Linked DNA regions of Azoarcus olearius. The protein of the gene in region 2 interacts with the protein of the main gene of each other region in a pairwise test. Links are inferred from orthologs where the notes say so. Each region holds a gene or a part of one and is shown on either strand. Other genes may lie near its edges. The genes, in order: eno and rpe.

Evidence for each region.
Region 1: the proteins of rpe (region 2) and eno interact in binary tests that used the Escherichia coli proteins (3 or more experiments, as listed by UniProt). The link is inferred for Azoarcus olearius from one-to-one orthologs.

The regions. Positions count from the first base shown.
Region 1 is NZ_CP016210.1:2,406,623-2,420,754, forward strand. Bases 11,346-14,132 are described here. They hold eno (phosphopyruvate hydratase), read right to left. Parts: upstream 13,491-14,132; coding sequence 12,201-13,490; downstream 11,346-12,200. Other genes in these bases: dqs_RS11180 (CBS domain-containing protein), read left to right, coding at 11,349-11,780; ftsB (cell division protein FtsB), read right to left, coding at 11,835-12,110; kdsA (3-deoxy-8-phosphooctulonate synthase), read right to left, coding at 13,575-14,132. Also shown: dqs_RS11110 (GGDEF domain-containing protein), read left to right, coding at 102-1,517; dqs_RS11115 (HAD domain-containing protein), read right to left, coding at 1,522-2,016; enoyl-ACP reductase FabI, read left to right, coding at 2,227-3,006; dqs_RS11125 (hypothetical protein), read left to right, coding at 3,017-3,613; dqs_RS11130 (AAA family ATPase), read right to left, coding at 3,637-4,617; GTP cyclohydrolase I FolE, read left to right, coding at 4,796-5,467; dqs_RS11140 (DUF3301 domain-containing protein), read right to left, coding at 5,471-5,800; dqs_RS11145 (inorganic phosphate transporter), read right to left, coding at 5,811-7,391; dqs_RS11150 (nucleotide pyrophosphohydrolase), read right to left, coding at 7,449-7,802; dqs_RS11155 (23S rRNA (adenine(2030)-N(6))-methyltransferase RlmJ), read right to left, coding at 7,860-8,705; dqs_RS11160 (gamma carbonic anhydrase family protein), read left to right, coding at 8,921-9,466; dqs_RS11165 (SIMPL domain-containing protein), read left to right, coding at 9,586-10,281; dqs_RS11170 (hypothetical protein), read left to right, coding at 10,320-10,625; dqs_RS11175 (C40 family peptidase), read left to right, coding at 10,682-11,239. UniProt on the Escherichia coli protein: Catalyzes the reversible conversion of 2-phosphoglycerate (2-PG) into phosphoenolpyruvate (PEP). It is essential for the degradation of carbohydrates via glycolysis.
Region 2 is NZ_CP016210.1:3,738,133-3,752,321, forward strand. The notes cover bases 6,432-9,275. They hold rpe (ribulose-phosphate 3-epimerase), read right to left. Parts: upstream 8,283-9,275; coding sequence 7,581-8,282; downstream 6,432-7,580. Other genes in these bases: trpE (anthranilate synthase component I), read right to left, coding at 6,432-6,640; dqs_RS17075 (phosphoglycolate phosphatase), read right to left, coding at 6,900-7,571; dqs_RS17085 (GspE/PulE family protein), read right to left, coding at 8,339-9,275. In the rest of the region: dqs_RS17050 (translocation/assembly module TamB domain-containing protein), read right to left, coding at 1-2,373; indole-3-glycerol phosphate synthase TrpC, read right to left, coding at 2,377-3,171; trpD (anthranilate phosphoribosyltransferase), read right to left, coding at 3,171-4,208; dqs_RS17065 (aminodeoxychorismate/anthranilate synthase component II), read right to left, coding at 4,224-4,811; more of trpE, read right to left, coding at 5,168-6,431; more of dqs_RS17085, read right to left, coding at 9,276-10,699; dqs_RS17090 (3',5'-cyclic-nucleotide phosphodiesterase), read right to left, coding at 10,768-11,535; dqs_RS17095 (FHA domain-containing protein), read right to left, coding at 11,662-12,426; dqs_RS17100 (PP2C family protein-serine/threonine phosphatase), read right to left, coding at 12,475-13,230; sucD (succinate--CoA ligase subunit alpha), read right to left, coding at 13,344-14,189. UniProt on the Escherichia coli protein: Catalyzes the reversible epimerization of D-ribulose 5-phosphate to D-xylulose 5-phosphate.

The DNA.
Region 1 (14,132 bases), 1.3 Mb from region 2 along the record:
CGAAGGTTCTGCAAGGGCAGCGCTAGGATCGTCGGAAAAGAACGACGGTCGGGGCCGCTTCAGGTGCCGGCGGTGTCCATAATCGAAACGCGAACCGACAAATGTCCATTTCGCCGCATCCCCACCCCAACCCGGCCTCGGCGCTGACGCTGCGCCTGACCCGCCTGTACGAACGCGGCCTGCTGCTCGCCTTTTCACTCAGCCCGCTCGTCGCGATCCTCTACCTGCACCATTTCCAGGCTGACGTGCCCCGCTTCGAACACCATGTGGCGCATGAGCTGGCCATTGCCCTGGCGATCGGCGTATCCGCCTTCGTCTGCTACGTCACGCTGCGCTGCTACGAGTCGTCCGGCGAAGCCTTCCTGCGCTGGCTGACACTCGGGCTGATCGGTTTTACCGTGGTCTATGCGCCCCATGGCGTTCTGACCCGCCTGTCGGCCCACCATCTCGACTGGTTCCTGCTCTATGGCCCGGCCTCGCGCTTTGTCATGGCGGCATGCCTGCTGCGGGCGGCGATGCTGTACGGCGAGGCACCCGAACCTCGCTGCGCCCGCCCTCGCGCGCGACAGTGGGCGGGCTGGATCGGGCTCTTCCTAGGCGTCGACCTCGTGGTCGCGCAACTTTCCTTCCACCCGCACCTGCTGCCCCTTCCCGTCCGACCGGTATTCGAAGCCTGCGCCATCCTGTTTGCGCTGGCGGCGGCCGGGCTGTTGCTGCGCAAGGGCGCCAGCGCGCCACTGATCCTCGTGACCGCGATCGCGCTCGGCATGTTCGCCCAGTCCTCCGTGGCCTTCATGCTGTCCTCCGCCTGGGACCACACCTGGTGGCTGGCGCATGCGGTGTTCGCCTCGGGTTTCCTGCTGCTGAGCTTCGGCGTCGTGCGCGCCTTTCACACGACCCGCGCGTTCTCGACCGTTTTCAGCCAGGAAGAAATGATGCGGCAGTTGTACGTGGAGAAGGAGCGGGCGGAATCGGCGCTGGCGCTGCTGCGCCAGGCCAACGCCGACCTCAGGCGGCTGGCGGCCACCGACCCGCTGACCGGCGCCAGCAACCGCCGGCAGTTCATGGCCACATTGGCGAGCGAATGGGCACGGGCGCGCCGCGAGCGCGCGCCGCTGGCACTGCTCGCGCTCGATATCGACCATTTCAAGCACATCAACGACCGTCACGGACACCCGGCCGGCGACCATGCCTTGAAGACCTTCGTGTCCGCCGCGGCGGGTCTGCTACGCCCAGGCGACGTGATCGGCCGGATCGGCGGCGAGGAGTTCGCCATCGTGCTGCCGGGCACTCAGGCGGCGGATGCGCACGGCATTGCGGAACGCATCCGGCACGGGGTCGAAGCGCTGGCGCTGGACATCGACGGTGTGCCGGTGGCACTCACCGTCAGCGTCGGCGTTGCGGTCTCCGGGCCTAGCTGCACCGAGCCCGGGGATCTGCTGAAAGAGGCGGACCGTCGCCTGTACGAGGCCAAGAACGCCGGCCGCAACCGGGTGTGCCCCCCGCCCCCGGCCTGAAACCTCAGCGCCAGCGCAATCCGGTGCGCGGCGGCGCTTCGTCGGTCACGCCGCGGCGCAAGTTCTCCAGCAGCCGCCTCAGCGCTTCGGCGTCCTCTTCGATGAATCCGCGCTTGAAATCGGTCAGCAACAGCCGTGAGCGGGTGAGCCAGTTTCCCGGCGCATCGTCTAGCGCGCACCACTGCGCATGGGGCTCCGGATCGTGCTGCGCGAGCCACAGCATCGCCTCACGCTCGCGCAGTCCATGCAGTTCCGACCCATGCTTGGGCAGGATGTGCGGCGTCACCCCGGCCACGCGCGGGCGGATGTCTTCGGCAAAACGCGCAACCAGCTTGGCCTGCGAAAACAGCATGCGCCAATCGGAGGCGATGACGACGCGGGCCTCGTCGAACTCTCTCAGCACGGACTCGATCAGCGGCAGGCAGCGGAAATCCTCGACCTCGCCCCAGGGGTGGGTGACGCCGTCGAAATCCATGAAGACGAAGGTGGTGCGGGGCATTGCTTACTCAGGAGGGATGCGGCGGGGCTGGCGGCCGCTTCGGGTTCATCGATGCTGCGACGCAGAATATACTGAAATGCACCACCCGCTGCGCGAGCCAGCGCGTTTTTTGCGGGCGCCGCGTATCATCACCGCCAGTACGCGTGTCATACGCAGGTGAGACAAGCGGTTGCGCATTATCCCTACCCTCATCCGAATCGGAGCCCGAGCATGAACCCGATCATCAACCTTGAAGGCAAAGTCGGCCTCATCACCGGCATCGCCAACGAAAAGTCGATCTCCACCGGCGTCGCAGAGGCCTGCGCCCAAGCCGGCGCCAAGCTCATCATCACGTATCAGAACGAAAAGACGCGCGCTTTCATCGAGCCGGTCATCAACCGCCTGGGCGTAGAGGACGTCTTTCTGCTCGACGTGACCCAGCCCGATACGCTCGATGCCGCGTTCGCGGAGATCGAAGCGCGCCACGGCAAGCTCGATTTCGCCGTGCACAGCATGGCGTTTGCCAAGCGCGACGACCTTCACGGCCGCGTCGTCGACACCTCGCCCGATGGTTTCGCGCTGGCGATGGACGTGTCCACCCACTCCTTCGTACGTCTGGCGCGCAAGGCCGAACCGCTGATGGAAAAGGCCGGCGGCGGCGCCCTGGTGACGATGACCTATCTGGGCTCGGAAAAGGTGATTCCGCACTACGGCGTGATGGGGCTGTGCAAAGCGGCACTCGAAGCCGCCACCCGCTACATGGCGGCGGAACTGGGCGCCAAGAACATCCGTGTGAACGCGGTGTCGCCGGGCCCCCTGATGACCCGCGCGGCGTCCGGCATCGCCGGTTTCGACGGCCTGATGGCGGCGGCGGTGGACCGCTCCCCGCTGCACAGCCTGGTGACGCCGGAAGACATCGGCGCGCTCACCGCCTTCCTCGTCTCCGATGCCGGCCGCCTGATCTCCGGCGGGGTGCACTTCGTCGACGCCGGCTACAACGTCATGGGCTGAGGATCGCGTCATGATCGACCTCGCCGCGGCCCGCGTGAAACTCGGCCGGGACCCGATCGTCCTGCCGGACCCCGTCCCGGCCCATCCGCTGCTGGACGGCAAGCCCGAGATCGGGCGCGGCGAGTACTCCATCGTGATCGACAAGGGCGACGGCGAGCGGGTGTACAAGCTCGTCAGTTCGCCCGCCGACTATTTCCTGCATACCGCCCCCGACCGCCCCCAGGGCACTCACTTTCCGGTGGTGTATGCCGACCACGGCATCATCGGCCGCGCGCGCTCCGGCTACCCCTTCCACCTGCTCGAGATGGAGCGGCTCTATCCGCTCGAAGACAAGTCGGCGACGGCCGATCTGGCGATGCGCCTGATCGACTTCTACTGGTCGGCCTGCGAACAATGGAGCCGGCTCGGCATGGACATGGGCCGCATCGCGCTCTACCACCTCACGACAACCCCGCTGGATATCTCCGACAGCGTGCAGGAGGCCTTGCGTGCGCTGTCGGACTTCGTCGAGGAGTACCACGTGCTCCCGGATATCCTCAACGCCAACAACCTGATGATGCGCAAGGACGGCACGCTGGTGTTCTCCGACCCGGTCTTCATTGCCTGAAGTGACGGGCCGGAGACGCATCTTCAGAAACCGATCTTGCGCTTGCTGCCCGGCCGGAAGCTGTCGAGATCGTCAGCCGTCAGGTAATCGCGCCCGGCAAGCTTGGCGGTACCAAAGGCCGACATCAGCGCCCTGCGCTGCGAGCGCGGCGGCAGCGTGGCGAGGCATTCCATGACGTCCGCCGGCGGCTCGTCCGGAAAACCCCAATCGTGTGCGCCAACGATGTCGCGGTACAGGCGGCACGCGATCATCAGCGACTCGTCCGCGTCGGGCCGCGGCACGCAATAGACGTTCATCCGGTTCAGGATCGGCTCGGGGATATTGCGCTCGTCGTTGGCGGTCGTGATCCACAGGATGTGCGACGCGTCCATCTCGACATCGACGTATTCGTCACGGAAGCGGCGCGCCGTGTCGTGCTCCAGCAGTTCGTACAGCGGCCCGAGCGGATCGTAGCGGGAATCGCCCCCGGCCTTGTCCACCTCGTCGAGCACGATGACCGGATTCGCGAGTTCGCCGCCGACCAGGGCCTGGGCCACCTTGCCCGGCTTGGCGTGATTCCACTGCGCCGAGGCGCCTGAAAGAACCCAGCCGGCGGTCAGCGAACTCATGGACACGAAGTGATAGCCCGTGCCCAGCCTGTCGGCCAGGCTGCGCGCGAAATGTGTCTTGCCGATGCCGGGCTCGCCCAGCAGGAGGATGGGCGCGAACGACACCGGCTCGTTACCGGACACCGCCAGCGCCAGCGACTTCCGGATGTCCTCGATCACCTCGCCGAAGTTGGGGCAGCTTTCATACAGCCGGTCCACCGTATCGGCGCGGCTCGGCTTGACCACGAAGCGCGTCCCGCCGGTTTCGCGCATCCGCTCGTAGAACGCCGCAAGCGCCTCATTGCGGGCCGGTGCGCTGGCCTCGAGCGCCTTGTCCACGTCTTCGACGCGATAGATCTGCCGTGCGTCGGCGAGAGGGATGGAAATTTCGTTTGCCGTCGCTGTCGTCAACATCATGGCCTCCTGGGCGTGCGCTGGAATTGCGGTCCGGGCCGACACGCGGCTCTCGTGGATGCGCGCGTCGATCTACGGGCTTCGACAAGCAGGACGCGTGCCGGTTTTGGTGCAGCGCAACATTCCGGCCCCGCCTGGGCTTCAAGCGTATGATCCGCCAACCTTCGCAGGAAATCCGACAATGTCCTCCACCCATTTCCAACATTCCGACAGCGCCGGGGGCGACCACGATCACGGCCATACCCCTCATCCGCGGACGGTCGGCATCCCCCGCTCCGGCAACTTCGATCCCGTGGCGTTCGAACGTGCGGTCGGCGACCTGCTTCGGGCGTGCGGCGTCGAGCCCGACACCACTCACACAGGCCGGACGGCGCAGAGGGTGCGCGAACTGTGGCAGAAGCGTCTGCTCGGAGGCTATGAACTCGACCCCGCTGCGGCGCTCGGCGAGGGCTTCGAGGATCCGCGCCGAGACATGGTCGTGGTCCGCGGCATCGCCATCCACGGCGTCTGTCCGCATCATCTCGTTCCGTTCCGCGGCCTCGCCCACGTCGCCTACGTGCCGGGTGGGCGCCTGCACGGCTTCGGCCGCATCGCCCGGCTGGTGGACGCCATCGGGCACCGTTTCACCTACCAGGAATGGATGACCCGCGACATTGCGGACGCGCTGATGCACCACGGCAGTGCATCCGGCGCCGCATGCGTGATTGAAGCGGAGCAATTGTGCCTGCTGCTCGGGGAGGACCGGCGCGGCGACGAGCGCGTGGTGACGCAGGCCTTCGCCGGCGATTTCGAACGCTCGGACCAGTTGCGCAACGAGTTCCTGCGCGCAATCGCCCCCAACCGGGCGCTCTGAGCGCTACTGGACGATGTGGAAGCGCGGGAGATGCGCGGCGAGATCCAGCAGCACCACTTCCCGTCCGCGCAGCGTCACTCCGCCGCGGAAGCGGTCATAGCCGGAGTCGGAATATTCGAACGCGAAGCTGCGCTGCAGCACGGCACGCCCCTCGTCGTCGCGCGCGAGGCACATCCCCTGCCCGACCACCGTCTCGTCGAGGAGCTGAACGCCTTCGCGGGCGCACGCGGCACGCACCGCCGCAATCCCGGCCTCCCTCGCCTTCAGGCTATCGAACCAGAACCAGCCGCCCACCGCGAGCAGACCGAGCGCCACGACCTCGAAACCGTTCATGCCAGCCTCCTCAGGCGCGCGCCACGCCTTGCGCCAGCAAGGTGTACAGCAATGCGGCCAAGACCCCTGAAACGGGCACCGTAACCACCCAGGCTGCGGCGATCCGCATCAGCTGGGACCGCTTCACGACTTCCTGCTTGTACATCTTGCGCAGCTTCTTGCGCTCCGACTTGGAGAAATTGGCGGGGTCCTCGCTGTTCTTCGAGCGCGCCTTCAGGTCCTTCAACAATCGGTCCTTCTCGGCCACCGAGGCCTGGCCGAAGCGCTCCAGGAAGGCATCGAGCGCTTGCTGCTCGCCCGCCGGGTGGTGGGCCTTGATCTCCGCCACCGTACGCTCGTAGGCCGTCTTCAGGAACTCGCGCAGGAAGCCCACGCCGAAGACGCCCCCCACGACAATGTGCGTGGAACTGACCGGCAGCCCGATCCCGGAAGCCAGTACCACGGTCACCGTGGCCGCCAGCGCGATGCAGAACGCCCGCATCTGGTCCAGTTCGGTGATTTCGGTGCCGATGGTGCGGATGACGCGAGGCCCGAACAGTGCCAGCCCCACCGCGATGCCGATTGCCCCGATCGCCAGCACCCACAGCGGCGGCCCCGCGAGCGCGCGGACCGTCCCGGCACTGCCGAGGGCATCGAGGATCGCCGCCAGCGGCCCGACTGCATTGGCGACGTCGTTGGAGCCATGGGCGAAGCTCAGCAAGCCCGCGGCGAACACCAGCGGGGGATTGAAGAGCTTGTTCACGCCTTCCTTGGTATTCGCGATCAGATGTCCCCGCGTCCGCAACCTGGCCCGCATGTAGAGGAACACGAGCGTCGCCGGGATCACGGCGAACGAGCCGGCGGCCCCCAGTTCCACCACCAGCGCGCGGTTGAGTCCCTTGACCAGCAGGAACACGATGGAGGTCCACGTCATCGCGGCCATCAGGTACGGCACGACTCTTCGCGCCGCGCTGGCCATGTCGGGCTGATAGGTGATGCTGCGCTTCACCGCGTACAGGAACGCGGCGGCGAAGCCGGCACCCAGCAGGGGCGATGCCACCCAGCTGGTGGTGATCGCCACTACGGTCTCCCAGTTGATGACCTCCACCCCGCGTGCCGCGATGCCTGCACCCAGCACAGCGCCGACGATGGAGTGCGTGGTCGATACCGGCGCGCCGAGCGCGGTCGCCACGTTCAGCCAGATGGATCCCGCGAGCAAGGCGCAGAGCATTACCGCGACAACGGTGTCGCCATCGGTCAGCAGGTGCCGTTGGAGGATGCTGCCCTTCACGGTGTCGACGACGGCACCGCCTGCCAGCAGCGCCCCCGCCACCTCGCACACCGCGGCGATGCTCAGCGCGCTGACCAGCCCCATCGCCCTGGCCCCCACCGCGGGGCCCACGTTGTTTGCCACGTCGTTGGCGCCGATGTTGAGCGCCATGTAGGCCGCCAATGCCGCCCCCACGACCAGGATCAGGCTGGCGCCGGAGCCCAGCGTTGCCGCGTACAGCATCGTCGCGACAAGAAACAGGCTGACGACCCCCAGACGCAGCAACTCGCCGCGCCCGTGGGCCGTGGCGCTCTCGATTTCCTTAAGGTGCTGGAGTTCCAATTCGCGTAGTCCGGTTCGAGCGGGACGCGGGCGCCAGCGGCGGCCCGCGGGCGTCCGTCACAGCTTGTCGTATTTTTCCGCGCGCCCGTGTGCGCGCTCAACCGGGTAGCGCTCCGCATTGATCGCGAGCTTGCGGCCCGCGGCCTCGGCGAGGTCGATGTCCAGCACGTCGGCAAGACGGACGAGATACAGCAGGACATCGGCGAGTTCCAGCGCCACCGCCTGCCGCGTGTCCGGTGGTAGCGCGGCAGACTGTTCCGGCGTCAGCCACTGGAAGTGCTCGACGACCTCGCCGGCTTCGCCAGCGAGCGCCATCGCAAGATTCTTGGGGGTGTGAAACGGCTCCCAGGCGCGCTCCGCGGCAAAGTCGCGCAACTGCCTGCGCAGCGTCTGCAGCGTGTCCTCGCTCATTGTGTGTTCCTCTCCGGCACGCCCGTCGCAAGGCCCGGACGGAAGGGCTTTCCCCGATCAGGCAATCTGATGCTCCACGTCGAAACCCGCGCCCTCATCGATCCCTATCACCTCGACGAGCCACGGCAGCGTCTGCTCCAGGCGCTCGGGCAGCACCCACGGCGGATTGACGATGAAGAGGCCGCTGCCGAACATGCCGAAGCCGTCTGCCGCAGGAGCCCGCACCGCCAGGCGGACATCGAGCCAGCTTTCCGCCCCCAACTCCGCCAGCCGCTCCGGCAACTGGCGCGCCTCCGGCCGGGCAAGCAGCGGATACCACACGGCGTAGGTGCCGCTCGGAAAACGTTTCATGGAATCGCGCACGGTCTCCAGCACGCGGCGGTAGTCGTCCTTGACCTCGTAGGGCGGGTCGATGAGTACCACGGCGCGACGCGACGGCGGCGGCAACAACCCGCGGAGCGCGGCGAAGCCATCGGCCTTCCGGACCTGTACGCGCTCGCTCTCGCCGCGGAAGGTCTGTTCGAGCAAGGTCATGTCCGCCGGATGCAGTTCGAAAAGCCGCAGGCGGTCCTGCGCCCGCGCGCGGGTCATTGCGAGCGCGGGAGAACCGGGGTAGAACAGCAGGCGCCCATGGGGGTTGAACTGGCGTACGGACTGGACGTATGACTCCACCGCCTCGGGTCGGTCGGTGCGTTCCCACAGGCGGCCGATGCCTTCGGTGTACTCCCCCGTCTTCGCTGCGCGTTCGCTATCGAGCGCATAACACCCCGCGCCGGCATGGGTGTCGACATAGCACCAGGCTTTGTCCTTGCGGTTGTAGTACTCGAGGATTTCCAGGAGCACGATGTGCTTGAGTACGTCGGCGTGATTGCCGGCATGGAAGGCGTGACGGTAGCTGAGCATGAAGACGGTGGTGGCGGGAACGAAAACTGCAGCCGTCCAAGGGACTGTCCCGAGCGGCTGCTGCGGCGCAATGCTAACACCGCTGGCCCCGCAGCCGTCCGATCGAGTGTAAAAACCGCCTTCATCACCAAGGACTTGCCCACGTCGCCGCGGCCGCTTGCTATGATTTCGCCCCCGGGTCACATCGGGCACGAAGAAAACAACGTGAGAGACTGATGAGTATCTATGCCCTGAGAGAGCGCAAGCCCCGTTTCGGCGAAGGGTGCTGGGTCGCGCACAACGCGACCGTCATTGGCCGGGTCGAAGCCGGACGAAACGTAAATATCTGGTACAACGCGGTTATTCGGGGCGACAACGATCCGATCGTGATCGGCGACAACACCAACATCCAGGACGGCTCCATCCTGCACAACGACGACGGCATTCCGCTGACGATCGGCTCGGATGTGACGATCGGCCACATGGTGATGCTGCACGGGTGCACCGTGGGCGACGGCACGCTGATCGGCATCAACGCGGTCGTCCTCAACAACGCGGTCATCGGCAAGCACTGCATCATTGGCGCCAATGCGCTGATTCCGGAAGGCAAGGTCATTCCCGATCGGTCGCTGGTCGTCGGTTCGCCTGGGCGCGTGATCCGGGAACTGAGCGACGACGAAATCGCCGGGATTACCCGCAATGCGGCGCACTACGTCGCCAACGCCCGCCAGTACGAGGAAGAACTCGAGCCGCTGGACGCCGCCGCGGTGTTGGGGCGTTGACCCTGTTCCGGGCGCTGCGAGCGCCGGCGTCATCACAGGTGCTTACACCTCGCCGCCGTCTGGCCGTACGCCTTAGGGTATAAAGCGCCGCATATCGAGAGCCGCCGGTGCCTGTCCTCATGAGAACTGCCCCCTCCCTGCTTGCCATCCTGTTTTACGCAGCGCCGCTGGCCGCCATGGCGGCCGAGCCGGCGCCGGCTGTCGGGCCCGTGATCGAGTTTTCGGTCGATGCGCAACGCCCCGCCCCCAACGATCAGGTCATCGCCATCATGTACGTCGAACAGGCGGGCGCCGATGCGGCGGCGCTTGCTCGCGGGGTGAATCGCGCGGTGACCGCGGCGATGGAAACAGCGCGCGCCCACCCCTCGGTCAAGCTCCAGTCGGCGGGCACCAGCACGTGGCCCAACTACGGAAAGGGGAGTGGGACCCGTATCGAGGGCTGGCGCATGCGCTCCGAACTGCGCCTCGAAAGCCGCGATGTCGCCGCGATGTCGGAACTGATCGGGAAGCTGCAGAGTAATCTCGGCCTGGCCCAGGTCACCCTGCAGCCGGCGCCCGACACCCGTCGCGCGGCGGCCGATGAGGCCACGATCGACGCGATCCGTGCGTTCGAACGCAAGGCCGGCGTCGTGGCATCGGCGCTCGGCAAACGCTACCGGATTCGCCAGCTCAACCTCGGCGAGTCGGGCGCTCCGCCCGCGTACGCGCGCATGCGCATGTCCGCCGCCATGGCTGAAGCGGCCCCGGCGCCGCTAGAGGGCGGCGAAAGCCTTGTCAGCGTGACTGCGTCCGGCAGCATCGAACTGACCGACTAACAAAACCATCACCCTCCCCCTCCCCCTCCTCCCCTCCCATGCGCATCCTTGCTTTCAGTACCGTCGTCGTTCTTTCCATCGGTCTCGCCTCCACGGCGTGGACGCGTGACGACGGCGAGGTCGAGACCTATCAGTGCCGCAACGGTGAACGCTTTACCGTTGAATACCACCCGAGCCACATCCGTCTGCGCACCGGCGCCGGCGTTTTCGCTCTGCGTGCCGGCGCTGGTAACAGCGATTATTCCGACGGTCAGACGGTCTTCCGTCCGACCGCGGACGGCGCCACGCTCGAACGCCCCGGCCTTCCCCCCGCCAGCGACTGCGTGCGCCCCGATAAAGCCTGACCGGCCACCACCGGCCGCGGCTGGACGCCTGCGCCGCATTCCCCTATCGTCCCGGCATGGCACAGACACCACCCTATCGGCGACGCCGGCCGGGGGCCGGCCCCGGCGTCGCGTTCCTGCTCGCGGCGCTCGTTGCGGCCTGCAGCTCTGTTCCGCCGCCCACCGAATCCCGACTCCCTCCGGGTCCCGCCGCGCGCCCCGCGCAACCGCTGTTCGCGCTCGACGATCCCGATCATCCACAAGAGATCGTGATGTTCGCCCTCGGTCTGCTCGACACCGGCTACCGCTTCGGCGGCCGCAATCCGGAAGCGGGACTCGATTGCAGCGGCATGGTGAGTTACGTCGTGGAGCAGGTAAGCGGTCAGCGGCTGCCGCACAACGCCGCGCAGATTGCCGAGCGCACCCGCCCCATCAGCCCGGCGGAGCTGTCGCCAGGCGACCTGGTTTTCTTCAATACCGCCAGGCGGCCGCATTCCCACATGGGCATCTACATCGGCGACGGGCGCTTCATCCACGCGCCATCGAGCCGCGGCGCCGTGCGCATCGAGAAGCTCTCGAACGCCTACTTCGCACCGCGCTTCGACGGCGCGCGGACGCTGATCGCACGCGACTGAAACCGCGTAGCCCCGCCGGCGGGCGTTGGGGTATGTTCGGACTTGCTTCCCCGGCAGCGGCTATCTACCTTTGATGGGCCGATGGTGGTTTTCCGGAGGAGGAAGAGACATGCCGACGCGCAAGATTGCAGAGGTGGTAAAGGGACAGAAGATTCTGACCGCCGACGAACACATGACAGTACTGGAGGCCTCGCGCAGGATGACCGACCTGCACGTGGGGTCGATCATGATCGTCCATGACGGTCACCTGAGCGGCATCTTTACCGAACGCGACGCGCTCGTCCGCGTCATCGCCGCCGGCCGCGATCCTGCGCGGACACGTTTGAGCGAAGTCATGACCCGCGATCCGCAGTCGATATCGTCCGACAGGCCGCTCGGGCACGCGATGCACCTGATGTACGAGGGCGGCTTCCGGCACGTTCCGGTCACCGACTGCGGGCGGCCGATCGGGATGATTTCCGCGCGCGACGCGCTCGGTCTCGAAATGGTGGCTTTTGAAGAGGAACTGGAGCAGCGGGAACTGATCACCGAACTGCTCTAGACCGCGTCCGACGAACGCGTTTGAAGCATGGAACTGAGCCGGCCTTGAGCCGGTTCAGTGCTTCTGGGGTACCTGAACGAAGATTTCGTTGGGCTTGGTCAGGCCGAGTTCGAGCCGTGCCCGTTCTTCGATCGCCTCGTTGCCGGACTTGAGGTCGCGGACTTCGGCGTCGAGCCCCGCGTTGCGCTCTTCCAGCCGCGTGTTCTCCTCACGCTGCTCGTGCAACTTGCGATCCACCTCCCACACGCGCAGCCATCCGCCCTTGCCTAGCCACAGTGGGTACTGCAGCACGACGACGAGGACGGCAAGAATGATCACGGGCCAACGCATGGAACAGTTCGACGGCTAGGGAAAGAAAGACGCAATCGACTGCCGCGGCGGATGTCGCGGCAGTCGAAGCGGAAAGCGAACCGGCGTCGCTTAGCGGCTGCGCAGGTTGTAGAACGCGCGCTTGCCCGGATACACCACGGTGTTGCCGAGATCTTCCTCGATGCGGAGCAGCTGGTTGTACTTGGCGATACGGTCCGAGCGCGACAGCGAACCGGTCTTGATCTGCATCGCGTTGAGGCCCACCGCGATGTCGGCGATGGTGGAGTCTTCGGTTTCACCCGAACGGTGCGAGATCACCGCGGTGTAACCGGCGCGCTTGGCCATTTCAACCGCCGCGAAGGTTTCCGACAGGGTGCCGATCTGGTTGATCTTGATCAGGATGGAGTTGGCCACGCCCTGGTCGATGCCCTGCTCGAGGATCTTGGTGTTGGTGACGAAGAGATCGTCGCCGACCAACTGGATCTTGCGGCCGAGGCGGTCGGTGAGGTGCTTCCAGCCGGCCCAGTCGCCTTCGGCCATGCCGTCCTCGATCGACACGATCGGGAACTTGTCGGCCAGGGTGGCGAGGTAGTCGGTAAAGCCTTCGGAGGTGAGGCTGAGGCCTTCGCCCTTCAGCTCGTACTTGCCGTCCTTGTAGAACTCGGACGCAGCGCAGTCGAGCGCCAGCAGCACGTCGCGGCCCGGCTCGTAGCCGGCGGCGGCGATGGCTTCCTGGATCAGGTTGAGCGCTTCTTCGGTGCCGGACACGTTGGGCGCGAAACCGCCTTCATCACCGACGGTGGTCGGGTAGCCCTTCTTGTCGGTGATCTTCTTCAGGTGATGGAAGATCTCCGCGCCACAACGCAGTGCCTCACGGAAGCTGCCCATGCTCACCGGCATGATCATGCATTCCTGGATGTCCAGGCTGTTGTTGGCGTGCTCGCCGCCGTTGATGACGTTCATCATCGGGACCGGCATCGCCATCGGGCCCGAACCGCCGAAATAGCGGTACAGCGGCAGGCCGGCCTCCTCGGCCGCGGCGCGCGCCACTGCCATCGACACTGCCAGCGTCGCATTGGCGCCGAGACGCGACTTGTTCTCGGTGCCGTCTAGGTCGATCAGGGTGCGGTCGATGAAGGCCTGCTCTTCGGCGTCCAGACCGATGATCGCTTCGGAAATCTCGGTGTTGACGTTCTCGACGGCGCGCAGCACGCCCTTGCCGAGGAAGCGCGCGGCGTCGCCGTCGCGCAGTTCGATGGCTTCGCGGGAACCGGTGGAGGCGCCGGAGGGCACGGCAGCACGCCCCATCACCCCGGACTCAAGCAGCACGTCGGCTTCGACAGTGGGATTGCCGCGGGAGTCCAGAATCTCGCGGGCGATCACGTCAACGATTGCACTCATGGAATGTTCCTGTTTCGGTTACGGATTAGGAATTGGAAGAAAAAATCAGGGTGCGCCTGCACATGGGGCGGCACGCGAAGCGGATCAGGCCTCGGTTTCCAGCAGCCCGCGCGACTTGACCAGTTCGTCGATCGCCTTCAGCGTGCTGAGCAACGCCTTCATGCGCGGCAAGGGCCAGGCATTGGGGCCATCGGAAAGCGCCTGCGCGGGATTCGGGTGAGTTTCCATGAAAAGACCAGCCACGCCGACCGCGACAGCCGCCCTGGCGAGGACGGGTACGAATTCGCGCTGACCACCCGATGCCGTGCCCTGCCCGCCCGGAAGTTGCACCGAGTGGGTGGCGTCGAACACCACCGGGCAGCCGGTCTCGCGCATGATGGCGAGGGAGCGCATGTCGGACACCAGGTTGTTGTAGCCGAAGGACGCGCCGCGCTCGCACACCATGATGTTGTCAGCGCCGCCGTTGGCTTCCCGGGCCTTGTCGACCACGTTCTTCATGTCGCCGGGCGCGAGAAACTGGCCTTTCTTGATATTCACCGGGCGGCCGCAGGACGCCACCGCGTGGATGAAGTCGGTTTGGCGACACAGAAAGGCGGGGGTCTGCAGCACATCGACCACCGCCGCGACGGCCGGGATCTCCTC
Region 2 (14,189 bases):
GCCCTCCACGCTCAGGTCGCCCGACTCGCGGAACACCCGCGCCTCGCCCTCCACGCTGTCGGCCAGCCGCAAGTCCCACTCGGCACCGAGCACCAGCGGCCCGGGGCCGCGCCGGGGCGTGCCGTCGCGCCGCGTGGTCAGGCCAAGCGCAAGTCCGGTGAGCGAGCCGCGGAACGCGCTGCTAGCGGGGGACCAGCGCGTTTCGTCGAGGCGGATGCGGCCCGCTTCTCCGGCCGTCAGTTCCGCCGTGCCCAGGCGGACCTGTTCGCTGCCGAGGTCCAGCGCGGCCGGCGCCCGCAGCCGCAGCGGGAATCGCCCTTCCGTCTGCAGGCGGACCAGCCGGCCCACCCAGCGTCCCGGCGTCGTGGTGCCGTTCCAGCCGCCGTCCAGTCCGATGTCGACCCGATGGCCGCTGACGCCCTCCGCTTCGGCCGCCACGGTGTGGGCATCCACCCGGCCATCCACCGCGATGCGCAGCACGTCGATCTGGTTGTCGCGAGCGCCGCGCTGACCGATGCCGCTGAACCCGGCCGCCAGCACCAGCGTACCCTTGGGCCCGGCACTCAGCCGGCCGCTCGCGTTGGCGCCGTCGATGCGCATCGCGCCAGGCAGGGTCAGCGCGGAGGCAAACAGCTGGAACTCGCCAGCCGCGCCCTGCGCGCCGCCGGTCAGTTCGCCGGCCGCGCCCATCCGCCCGCCGAAGCCGTAGCCGAGCGCATCCAGCGCCGGCGCGTCGATGACGAAACGCAGCCGGTCCTTGCCGGCCCCCCAGGCGCCGTCCGCGTCGATGCGGTTACCGGCGAGGTCGAGCGCGACCGCAACGTCCTCCAGCCGCAGCAGGCCGGGCGCCTGCACCACGTCGAGACGCCCCTTGCCGCGCACCGGCCGCCCCTGCAAACGCCCCTCGGGCAGTTCGAAACGCAGGGCCAGCGCGTTCTGCGCCGCGAGCTGGCCGTCGACATCGAGCTGCAGATTGATGCGCCCGCCGGGTGCGCCGGGGAACAGCGCGGCGGGGTCGAAGTCGCGCACCAGCGCCTTCCCGGTCACCGTCGAGCCGTCACCCGTGGCCGCCACCTCGCGGGCGCCCTCGGCTTCGATGCGGGCGCCGCCGAGGCGCAGCGCCACGCGCGCGTGCTGGCGCGTCGGCCCTGCCTCGCCCCTCAGGTCGCCGGACAAACGATGGGCCGGCAGACGATCGTCCATGGCGTGCAGATCGAGTTCGCTGAGCCCGAGTTCGAACTGCAGCCCTTCGGCGCCCACCTGCTGCGTCCACCCGAGCCGGCCGGTGGCGCGGGCCCGTCCCGCCAATTCGATCGCGAGTTGCTCCAGCGCACCCTCGTCGCCAGACCATTGAAGGACGCCCGCGACGCCGCGGAGGGGAATGCCGCCGCGATTGAGCGGCGCGGGCGCGGCATTCGCCAACCGCAGCGGACCGCTCAGGATCAGCGCCCCGGCAGGCGAGGCCTGCGCGCCCAGTTCGGCCTCGACCGTCAGCCGTGCGCTGGGTGCGGCAGCGACGAAGAGCGCCGGGTCGACGCCCTCCAGTCGCAGGCGGACGCCGCGCAAGGGCAGGTCCTCGAACGGGGTCGCCTCCAGCGTGACGCTCCCCGTGGCCGCGTTGCCGTGCAGGCTGGCCTGGAGCCGGGTCGCGAACAGGGTGCCGTCCGCGTCGACCGTCGCCTGGAAGAGCTGCCCTGCGTGCTGCCCGTCCAGGCTGGCGCGGGCGCTCAGCGCGAACGGTGCGACCGCAGCGATGCGCGCTTCCGCCCGCAGGTCGCCAAAGGTGCTGGCGACGGAGAAATCGCGCAGGACGAGCGCTTCGGCGTCGGCGGCGAATCCGCCACGCAGGGTGTTCAGGACGATCGCGGAGGTGGCGTCCTCGCCCTGTTGCAGCCGCAGGGCGTCGATTTCGATGTGGCTGACGGAAAGCTCGACCGGCAGCGCGAGCGAGGCGGGCGGCGTCGGCGGCGTACCGTCGGGCGGACCGGGGCGCTGCCGCAAGGCGACGCTGCGGGCGGCAATGCGCTGGATCTCGAGCCGGCCGTGCAGGAGTTCGGCCGGCGTCCATTCGAGCACGAAATCATCCACCGTCAGTTCGGTGGAAGGCGAAACGAAGCTCAGCCGCCCGATGCGCAGCGGGCCGAGCAGCCGGCCCCCGGCCTGCTCGATGCGCAACTCGCCGGGGGCGATGCGGCTGGCAAGGCGGCCCACGGCCTGCAAGCCGGCTTCGGTGGAGACACTCCAGGCCAGCGCGGCGAGCAGCCCCAGCAGCGCGGCCGCCAGCAGCAGCGGCCAGCGGCGACGGCGCGCCCGCGGGGGTGCGGGCGCGGGCGGGGCCGGGGGCGCGTTGGCGCTGTCGTCCGGCCCGTCCATGCCTTAGCCGAACAAGGCGCGCAAACCGGCGCCGGGGTCGGGTACGCGCATGAAGGCCTCCCCGACCAGGAAGGCATTCACGCCGTTCTCGCGCATCAAGGCGACATCGGCCGGCGCGAGAATGCCGGACTCGGTGACGACGATGCGGTCCGCCTCCGCCGCCAGCCGCGGCAGCAGACCGAGCGTGGTCTGCAGCGAGACTTCGAACGTGCGCAGGTTGCGGTTGTTGATGCCGACGAGCGGCGTGCGCAGCTTCAAGGCCTGTTCGAGTTCGGCGCCGTCATGGACCTCGACCAGCACGCCCATGCCGAGGCCGTGGGCGATCGCCTCCATGTCCTGCATCTCGGTCAGCGAAAGGCAGGCGGCGATCAGCAGGATGGCGTCCGCACCCATCGCGCGCGCTTCGTACACCTGATAGGCGTCGACGAGGAAATCCTTGCGCAGCGCCGGCAGCGCGCAGGCGGCGCGGGCGGCCTGCAGGTATTCCGGCGCGCCCTGGAAGAAGGGTTTGTCGGTCAGCACCGACAGGCAGGCCGCGCCCGCGGCCTCGTACGAGGGCGCGATGTCGGCGGGCCGGAAGTCCTCGCGGATCACCCCTTTGGAGGGACTGGCCTTCTTGATCTCGGCGATCACCGCCGGTCGGCCCGCGGTGATCCTGCCGCGGATCGCGCCGACGAAATCGCGCGCCGCGGGCTGCGCCTCGGCCTCTGCCCGCACGATGGCGAGCGGTTTGGCCGCAAGCGCGGCGGTGACTTCCTCGCGCTTGACCGCGCAGATCTTCTGCAGGATGTCGCTCATCAGGCGCCTCCGAACTTGCGCGTGAATTGCACGTACTCGTCCAGCTTGGCCCGTGCCGCGCCGCTCGCGACGAGTTCGCGCGCGCGGACGATGCCGGCCTCGATGGAATCGACCAGGTTGGCCGCATACAGCGCAACCCCTGCGTTGAAGATGACGATCTCGCGCGCCGGCCCGGGCTGGTTTTCCAGCGCACCCACCAGCACCCGGCGCGATTCGTCGGCATCCTCGACACGCAGGTTGCGGCTGCCGACCATCGCCAGGCCGTAGTCTTCCGGGTGGATCTCGTATTCGCTGACCTCGCCGTCCTTCAGTTCGCCCACCATCGTGGCGGCGCCGAGGCTGACTTCGTCCATGCCGTCCAGGCCGTGCACCACCAGCACGTGGTTGGCGCCAAGGCGTTCCATTACGCGCACCAGGATGCCGACGAGGTCCGGGTGGAACACGCCGAGCAGGGTATTGGGCGCGCCGGCCGGGTTGGTGAGCGGGCCGAGGATGTTGAAGATGGTGCGCACGCCCATCTCGCGCCGCACCGGGGCGACGTTCTTCATCGCGCTGTGGTGGCTGGGTGCGAACATGAAGCCGATGCCGGTGGCCTGCACGCATTCGGCCACCTGCTCGGGCGTCAGCATGATGTTGGCGCCGAGCGCTTCGAGCGCGTCCGCACTGCCGGACTTGGACGACACGCTGCGGTTGCCATGCTTGGCAACGCGCGCCCCCGCTGCCGCAGTGACGAAGATGGTGGCGGTGGAGATGTTGAAAGTGTGCGAGCCGTCGCCGCCGGTGCCGACGACGTCGATGAAGTGGTCGTGCGGCGGCGGCACCACCACCTTGGTGGCGAGTTCGCGCATCACGGTGGCGGCGGCGGTGATCTCGCCGATGGTTTCCTTCTTGACGCGCAGGCCGGTGAGGATGGCGGCGGTCATCACCGGCGAGACTTCGCCGGCCATGATCTGGCGCATCAGCGACAGCATTTCGTCGAAGAAGATTTCGCGGTGTTCGATGGTGCGCTGGAGCGCTTGCTGGGCGGTAATCGTCATGGTCGCGTGTTCCGGTCAGGCGGCGGCAGGCAGGCTGCGGGTCGAGTCGAGGAAGTTCTTCAGCAGGTCATGGCCGCGCTCGGTCATGATCGATTCGGGGTGGAACTGCACGCCTTCGACGTCCAGCGTCTTGTGGCGCACGCCCATGATCTCGCCATCGTCCGTCCAGGCGGTTACTTCAAGACAGTCGGGCAGGCTGGCGCGTTCGATCGCGAGCGAATGGTAGCGGGTGCAGGTGAGCGGATTGGGCAGCCCGCGGAACACGCCGAGGTCCTTGTGATGCACCGGCGAGGTCTTGCCATGCATGAGTTTCTGCGCATGGACGATGCGGCCGCCGAAGGCGGCGCCGATGCTCTGGTGGCCGAGGCAGACGCCGAGGATGGGGAGTTTGCCTGCAAATTCGCGGATTGCCGCCACCGAGATACCCGCCTCCGCCGGCGAGCACGGCCCGGGCGAGATGACGAGGTGGTCGGGCTTCATGTGGGCGATCTGCTCGAGGGTGATTTCATCGTTGCGGAACACCTTCACCTCGGCGCCGAGTTCGCCGAAGTACTGCACCAGGTTGTAGGTGAAGCTGTCGTAGTTGTCGATCATCAGCAACATGTCGGTTTTCCTTTTCGCTGCGTCGCGACCGGTGTGGGTTGCGACGCTATGGAATTTCTGTGGGCGCTGGGCGGCTAGTGGCTGAACCGTTTGGGCGCTGCGGAGGCTGCGCGGAGTTCCTTCCGCCGGCTGCGGAACTCGCCCTTCGGGCTCGGACAGTCCTCGCCGGCTCCAGGAACACCCCACATCCTCCACGAATCACCGCTCGCGGCCTTCGAGCCTTCGCCACCACGAGGCGACAGGGGTGGTGTTTGCGGAAGGGCGAGGACTGTCCGAGCGAGCGAGTTCCGCAGAACTGGAACAAATACCACCCGTGCCGCCGGTTTCAGCTCACCAAGCCACCAGCGGCACAAACCTCAAACCTGCGTATCCAGCCCGCCCTCGGCCATCTCGGCCGCCCGCAGCATGGCGCGCGCCTTGTTCTGCGTTTCCTGCCATTCGGCGTCCGGGTCGGAATCGGCAACGATGCCCGCCCCCGCCTGCACGTGGATCTGACCGTCCTTCAGCACCGCGGTGCGGATCGCGATTGCCAGGTCCATGTCGCCGTGGAAACCGACATAACCCACCGACCCGGCGTAGATGCCCCGCTTGACCGGCTCCAGCTCGTCGATGATCTCCATCGCGCGCAGCTTGGGCGCGCCCGACACCGTGCCGGCCGGGAAAGTGGCGCGCAGCACCGCCAGCGCGTCCAGCCCCTCCTTCAACTGTCCTTCGACGTTGGACACGATATGCATCACGTGGGAATAGCGCTCGACGGTAAAGCGTTCGGTGACCTTCACCGTACCCGTCTCCGACACCCGGCCGGCATCGTTGCGGCCGAGATCGAGCAACTGCAGGTGCTCCGCGCACTCCTTCTGGTCGGCCAGCAGGTCCTCTTCCAGCGCTGCATCCTCGGCGACGGTAGCGCCGCGCTTGCGGGTGCCGGCGATCGGCCGCACTGTCACCGTATCGTCCTCCAGCCGCACCAGGATTTCCGGCGAGGCGCCGACGACATGAAAGTCCTCGAGGTTGAAGTAGAACATGTAGGGCGAAGGATTCAGCGAGCGGATCGCCCGGTAAAGCGCCATCGGATGCGCGGCGAACGGCTTGCTCATGCGCTGCGACAACACCACCTGCATGATGTCGCCGTCGACGATGTACTGCTTGGCGCGGCGCACCGCGTCCTTGAAGGCCTCCTCGCCGAAGCTGGAGACCGCCGGCGCGGACTCGGCGCGCGACTCCTCCGGGATGGCCACCGGCGCGCGCAGCCGGGCGAGCAGTTCCTGCAGGCGCTTCTTGGCGCGCTTGAAGGCGCCCGGCACCTCGGGCTCGGCATACACCACCAGCGTGAGCTTGCCGGTGAGGTTGTCGACGATGGCGATCTCCTCCGACAGCATCAGCAGGATGTCCGGCGTACCGATCGCGTCGGGTTTGTCGGTCTTGGCGAGGCGGGGCTCGATGTAGCGCACGGTGTCGTAGCCGAAGCAACCAACCAACCCACCCGCGAAGCGCGGCAGATGCTCGCGGGGCGGCACCTTGATGCGGTTCATGAACTCGGCGACGAAGTTGAGCGGGTCGCCGTAGTCGCGGCGCTCGACGAGGCGGTTGCCGGTGAGCAGCAGCGCCGAACGGCCATACACCTCGATGCGCGTCGGCGATGCGAGACCGATGAAGGAGTAACGGCCGAAGCGCTCGCCGCCCTGCACCGATTCCAGCAGGTAGGTGTAGGGCTCGTTGGCGAGCTTCAGGTAGATGGAGAGCGGCGTGTCGAGATCGGCGAAGGTCTCGAGCGTGACCGGGATGCGGTTGTAGCCCTGTTCAGCCAGGGCATTGAATTCCTGTTCGAGCATGGGTGCTCCACGAAAACGGTTGATCCGGAAGACTGCTGGGCGGGTGGAGCCGGCGGAGGTGCGCGCCAGGAGGCGCAGTCAGGTGCCGGGACCCGCGAGGGGTTCGCGTATTAGTGGCCCAGAGGCCAACGCCAGCCGCCACGCCAGTCGAGGCATGGGGAGACGGTCGCAAAATCCTTTTCCGGGAACCGCTGTTCGAGAGTCACGATGCTTTCTGTGTGAGGTGAGCTACCGCAGCTGGAGCGGCGCTGTCCGGCGTTCATGCCGGAATGATATGGTCCAGCGCCTGAAGTGCGTCGGATAGTAGCCCATCGCATTCGATAGTGTCCACCGGCATGCCCTCGCTGTAGCCATAGCTGACAAGCAGCACCGGCATGCCCGCAGCGCGGGCCGCGAGCGCGTCGTTGGCCGAGTCGCCGATCATCACGGCCTCGCGCGGACTCACGCCGAGCAGCTCGCAGGCATGGACCAGCATCGCCGGATCGGGCTTCTTCACCGGCAGCGTGTCGCCGCTGACGACGGCCTGGAAATAGCGGGCGATGTCCATGCGTTCGAGCAGCGGCAGGGTGAAATCGCCCGCCTTGTTGGTCACCACCGCCAGCCGGAAGCCGCGCGCGGCCATCGCCTCCAGGGTTTCGACGACCCCCGGATAGGCGCGCGTGCCGAGACCGTTGACCACGGTGTAATGGCGCCGGAAGACCGGGATCGCAGCGTCGATCTCGGCTTCGCTCGCTTCCGCGTTCTCGGTGAGGCAACGCCGCACGAGGTTGGGCAGGCCTTTGCCGACGAAGCTGTGGATTTCCTCCAACGGGCGTTGCGGCCGACCGAGTTCGGCGAGCATGCGGTTGGCTGCTTCGGCGAGGTCGCCGATGGTGTCGAGCAGCGTGCCGTCGAGGTCGAACAGCACTGCGCGGGCGGGAAAATGCGTCATCGCGTTCGCTCAGCCCGGGGCGCCGACCGCGGCAAGCTCGGCACGCAGCGCGCCGATCACGCCGTCGTAGCGGTTGGGGTCGCTGTCCTTGCCCGCACCGAACACGGCGGAACCCGCGACGAAGGTGTCCGCGCCCGCACGGGCAATCTCCGCGATGTTGTCCACCTTCACGCCGCCGTCGATCTCCAGCAGGATGCGGCGGCCGCTCTGCGCCTCGTAGGCGTCGAGCCTTGCACGCGCGGCACGCAGCTTGTTGAGCGTTTCGGGAATGAACTTCTGCCCGCCGAAACCGGGGTTTACGCTCATCAGCAGCACCACGTCGAGCTTGTCCATGACGTGGTCCATGTAGTGCAGCGGGGTGGCTGGGTTGAACACCAGGCCGGCCTGGCAGCCGGAGTCACGGATCAGGCCGAGACTGCGGTCGATGTGCTCGGAAGCCTCGGGATGGAAGGTGATGATGTTGGCGCCGGCCTTGGCGAAGTCGGGAATGATGCGGTCGACCGGCTTCACCATCAGATGGACGTCGATCGGCGCGGTGGTGACCGGGCGCAAGGCCTCGCACACCAGCGGGCCGATGGTGAGATTGGGGACGTAATGGTTGTCCATCACGTCGAAGTGGATCCAGTCCGCGCCGGACGCCACGACCTGGCTCACTTCCTCGCCGAGTCGCGCGAAGTTGGCGGATAGGATGCTGGGGGCGATGCGGAACATGGGGAACTCCAGAAGCGGAAGGGCGGCATTCTAACCGCCCCGCCGCTGGCCCGCGATCAGCGCAGGCAGACCTTGCGTACCTGCTTGAGGTCGGTGATGCCCCCCAGCACCTTCTCGATGCCGTCCTGGCGCAGGGTGCGCATGCCGTCCTGCAGCGCAACCGCCAGCATCTGGGCGAGGTGGCCGCGCCCCTGGATCACGCGCTTGATCGCCTCCGTGCCGACCATCAGCTCATGCAGGCCGACACGGCCGCGGTAGCCGTGATTGCACTCCGGGCAGCCCACCGCGCGATACAGCGTAAACCGCCCTTCGCCATCGGCATGGTGCGCCCGCCATTGCGACAGGACCTCGGCCCGGGCGCCTTCCGGGTCGGCCTGGAAGGCGGCGGTGAGGTGCATGTCGGCGCAGTACTCGTCGAGCAGGTGCTCGATCTCAGCATCTTCCGCGATATAGGCCTGGCGGCAGTGCCGGCACAAGCGCTTGGCCAGGCGCTGCGCGAGCACGCCGAGCAGCGCATCCGAGAAATTGAACGGATCCATCCCCATGTCGAGCAGCCGGATGACCGACTCCGGCGCGCTGTTGGTGTGCAGCGTCGACAGCACGAGGTGGCCGGTGAGCGACGCCTCGATGCCGACCGACACCGTTTCCTCGTCACGCATCTCGCCGACCATGATCACGTCCGGGTCGGCGCGCAGGAAGGCGCGCATCATGGTGGCGAAGTCCAGCCCGGCCTTGCGGTTCACCTGCACCTGGCGCAGGCCCTTCTGGGTGATTTCGACCGGATCCTCGATCGTCCAGATCTTGGTTTCCGGGGTGTTGATGTAGCCGAGGATGGAGTGCAGCGTGGTGGTCTTGCCGGAGCCGGTGGGGCCGCAGACGAAGAACACGCCGTAAGGCTTGGTAATGGTCTCGCGCAGGCGTTCGAGGTTGCGCGGTGAGAGCGCGAGTTCGCCCAGCGGCAGCGGCTCGCTGTGCGCGAGGATGCGCATCACCACGTCCTCGGTGCCGCCGGCGGTGGGCACCGTAGCCACCCGCAGTTCGATATCCAGCGGGGCATACTTGCGGAACTTGATCTTGCCGTCCTGCGGGCGGCGACGCTCGGAGATGTCGAGGTCGCACATGATCTTGATGCGCGTGATCAACGGATTGCGGTAGCTCGCCGGCACCTCGATGTAGGGCACCAGGGTGCCGTCCTTGCGGAACCGGATCAGCGTCTTTTCCTTGCCCGGGCGCGGCTCGACGTGGATGTCGGATGCGCCCTGCTTGTAGGCGTCGATGATGACCTTGTTGACCAGCTTGACGAGTTCGTTGTCGGCAGCGGCATTGACGTCGTCCGACAGCGAACCTTCGTCGTTGTCGTCGTCCAGGCCCATCAGCAGGTCGTTGACCGAGCTGGTGTCAAGTTGGGCTTCGAAGAACTGGTTCACGGTGCGGTCGAATTCACCGCGGGTGGTGACACGGAACGCGAGCTTCTTGCGGGGGAAGACATTTTCGGCGATGCGGGAAGCACGCACCTGCTCCGGGTCGGTGGTCATGATGACCACGCCTTCGGTCGTTTCCTCCAGCGGCAGCCACTGACTTTGCTGGACGTAGTCGCGCTTGATGTTGCGCAGCAGGTCCATCGGCTTCACGCGGTCGGCACGATACGGCTCGTAAGGCACGCCGTAGAAGCGCGCGGCCGCTTCGCCCACTTCGGCCTCGGTCAGGCGATAGTCGGTGATCAGCACCACCTCCACCGGGATGCCGCTCTCGCGCCCCTTGCGCGTGGCGTTGCCCAGTTCCTCCGGCGTGATGCGTCCGTCCGCGACCAGTGCGTCAAAGCGGGAGCGGGCCTGCAGCGTGGCCTGGGCCTGGTGACGGCCAAAGGCAACGCCGAGCGTCTGTGCCAGGCCGAGCAGCCCTTCCTCGGCGAAGCCGGAAAACACCGCGCCCGCGCCCAGGTTGATCAGCTGGATCACGCCTTCGAGCTTGCCGCTGTCGGGGTTGGTGATGGGCGCCGCCAGCATCTGGCGGGCGCGATAACCGGTCGCCTCATCCACCTCGCGGCGGAATTCCAGCTTGGGCGAGATCGCGTGAAGTTCGTCGGCGTCGTAGACGTCCGCGATATTGAGCAGCTTGCCGGTAGCGGCGACATAACCCGCAACGCTGTTCTCGGCGATCGGCAGCCGGATGTTCTGCACGCTCTGCAGTCCCGTCTTGACCTTGGTGGCAATGACGGTGCCGTTCTCCTCCACCACGTAGATCGACAGGCGCTCGACATCGAACAGCGCGCAAATGTCGGCCGACAGCTCGAAGATGATCTCGTCGATGTCCTGGGTGGCGTGGATTCGCGTGGTGATGGCCTGCAGGCCCTTGAAGAAGGCCAGCCGGCGGGCGACGTCTCCGCCCGCGGGCGCCTTGCCCGGCGTTGCGCTCATGGTGGATCGTGGCGTGTCGATCGAAGGTGGGCCGTCATTCTAACGGCTCGTCGGCAACGCTGTCCGCGTCAGAACGTAAGCTCCTGGCCATGCATCAGCCGGCGCGGGCGCAAAGGCCCGCGATAGCTCGACAACTGGTCCATGATGCGGTCGTCGACACCGGGCTTCAGGTGACTGATGTGGACCTCGGGCGTCACCGTGATTTCGTCGAGCATCGCCCCCAGCATCGCCGGGCACAGGTGCCGGGATGCGAGCGCGAGACCTTGCTGCTCGTTGGGAAACGCGGTCTCGACAATCAGGTGGCGCAGATGCGGCGTCCGGTTGATCGCGGCGATGAGTTCCGGGCAATACGCGGTGTCGCCGGAATAGACCAACTGCCCGTCGCCGCTGTCCAGGCAATAGGCCACGGCAGGCACGGTGTGGTGCGCAGGCATCACCGTCACCGCGCCCCGCGCCAGCCGCACGGTCTCGCCCACCTTGATCACCTGGAAACGCAGGAAGGGCCGATGGCGGTCGGGGATTGCGGAAAAGTCTGGCCAGATCAACCAGTTGAAGATGTGCGAACGCAGGATCCGGATGGTCTCCGCCGACCCATACACGGTAACCGGAACGCCCCGCGCCTCACCCACCGAATCGATCAGCAGCGGAATCATCGCGATGTGATCAAGGTGCGCGTGGGTGATGAAGATGTGATCGATGCGCTTGAGCTGACCGTATTCCAGATCGCCCACGCCGGTGCCGCAGTCGATGAGGATGTCATCGTCCACGAGAAACGAAGTTGTCCGCGACGTCCTGCCGCCGATCCCTCCGCTACATCCGAGCACCCTGAGCTTCATATCGAATTACTGACCGGCAACCTGTTCCGAACGGCGCGCCGGCCCACCCGTGCGCTCAGTGGGCGGACCTTAGCACCGCGCGGCAAAAGACCCGTGTGCGATAAATCACGCGGGATTTTGGGCGCCTCACGGGCGGAGAAAAAACTCCATTTTCACGCCGGCCAGTTCGATGATGTCGTGATCGTTGAGCCGGTGCGCCTGGGCATCCAGCGCACGCCCATTGACCAGCGGGAAGTTGCCGCCCTCGACATGGGTGATGAAGTATCCATGCGCACGGCGCGTGATGACCGCCACCTGCCGACCGGGTTTTCCCAGCGTGGTCAGCGACTTGGAGAGCTCCAGCTCCCTGCCGGCGTTGGCGCCGTTGAGCACCTGGATCACCCCCAGCCGCTCGGCCCCGGGGTTGTTCGACGGCTCGGCCTGCTCTGCCGGCGCAGTGGCCGTGGCGGCCTGCCGGATCAACTGCGTACGCTGCGGATTGCCCGCGGCGGACGGGGCCGGCGCGGGCCGCGCAGGCGGTTCAGCCTGGATGTCCAGCGAAACCTCGAAGGGCTTCAGGCTTGCGGTATCAACCATCTCGGACGGAGACAAACCGGGCGTGCCTGTGTCCACGAGGTACTTCAGCCGGTACTTGCCGAGCTCGACCACGTCATTGTTCTGCAGCACGTACTTCTTGATCGGCTGCCCGTTTACATAGGTTCCGTTGGTACTGCTCTGATCCTCAAGAAAGGCGTCGTTGAGGATGCAGGTGATGACAGCGTGATGGCCGCTGATGGCGAGGTTGTCGATCTGGATGTCATTGGATGCCTTCCGCCCGATCGAGGTGCGCTCCTTGTTGAGGATGATCTCCTTGAGCACCAGACCGTCCATGCTGAGTATCAACTTCGGCATCACCACACCTGTAGAATCGATCCGGACCGCGGCATTGCAGCCCTTCGTTCAAGCCGCTTCCCGCCGCGCCAGGATCACCGAAACATTGTCGCGCCCGCCCCCGGCGTTGGCCGCGTCGACCAGCCGGTCGGCCAGGGTTTCCAGGGGACCACCGCCGGCCAGAATCTCGCAGATCTGACCGTCGTCCAGCATGTCGGTGAGACCGTCGGAGCACAGAAGCACGGTTTCCGCGCCTCCCAGCGGATGGACTGCAATATCCGCCTCCACCAGTGACGCCACGCCCAGGCCGCGCGTAAGCATGCCACGATAGCGCGACCGACGTGCATCTTCCGGCCGCATCATGCCGGCGTCGACCCGCTCCTGCAACAAGGTGTGATCCCGCGTCAGCAGGCGCAGTCCGTCCGGGCCGGCGACATACAGGCGCGAATCGCCGACATGGGCGCATACCAGCGCGTCGGCGAGAAACACCGCGAGCACCAGGGTTGCCCCCATGCCGGCGAGTTCGGGCCGCAACATCCCCACCCGCCGGATCTCGGCATTCGCATCTTCGGCCGCGCGGCGCGCGATCCGGCACATGCCACCCGCATCCTCCAGGCCGATCGCGTCCCGCTGCAGGCAGCGGTCGACGACGTCTACTGCGAGTTGGGCAGCCACGTCTCCGCCTTCATACCCCCCCATGCCGTCGGCGAGAATCAGCCAGCCGTGGTCCACGTCGGTTTTGACGGCGTCTTCGTTACGCACCCGCACCTTACCGATATCGGAACGGCTGGCACAGCGAAGCAAGGGGGGCACGGATGCGGACATTCGGAGACGGTCGCGCGGCGGGAGAATCGGACCATTCTAGCGCGCACGATTTCGCGGGTAGACAAAAAAGCGCCGGACAAGCCGGCGCTTTTTCACGGCACAGATGAAGACGCTTACAGCAGCGACTTCAGCAGCTTGCCCATTTCCGACGGGTTGCGCGTTACCTTGAAGCCGCACTCTTCCATGATGGCGAGCTTGGCGTCGGCAGTATCGGCACCGCCAGAGATCAGCGCACCGGCGTGGCCCATGCGCTTGCCGGCCGGCGCGGTCACGCCGGCGATGAAGCCGACCACCGGCTTCTTCATGTTGGCCTTGCACCACAGCGCCGCTTCGGCTTCGTCCGGGCCGCCGATCTCACCGATCATGATGACCGCATCGGTGTCCGGATCGTCATTGAAGGCCTTCATGACGTCGATGTGCTTCAGACCGTTGATCGGGTCGCCGCCAATACCGACCGCGGACGACTGGCCCAGACCCAGCTCGGTGAGCTGTGCCACGGCTTCGTACGTCAGGGTGCCGGAACGCGACACGACGCCGATGCGGCCCTTGCGGTGGATGTGGCCCGGCATGATGCCGATCTTGATTTCGTCCGGGGTGATCAGACCCGGGCAGTTCGGCCCCAGCAGCAGGGTCTTCTTGCCACCCGCGGCTTCCTTGGCCTTCATCTTGTTGCGCACTTCCAGCATGTCGCGGACCGGGATGCCTTCGGTGATGCAGATCGCGAGGTCGAGATCGGCTTCGACGGCTTCCCAGATGGCGGCGGCAGCGCCGGCGGGCGGCACGTAGATGACGGAAACGGTGGCGCCGGTTTCAGAAGCGGCTTCCTTGACCGAGGCGTAGATGGGGATGTCGAAGATCCGCTCGCCCGCCTTCTTGGGGTTCACGCCGGCAACGAAGCAGTTCTTGCCGTTGGCGTATTCCTGGCACTTTTCGGTATGGAACTGGCCGGTCTTCCCGGT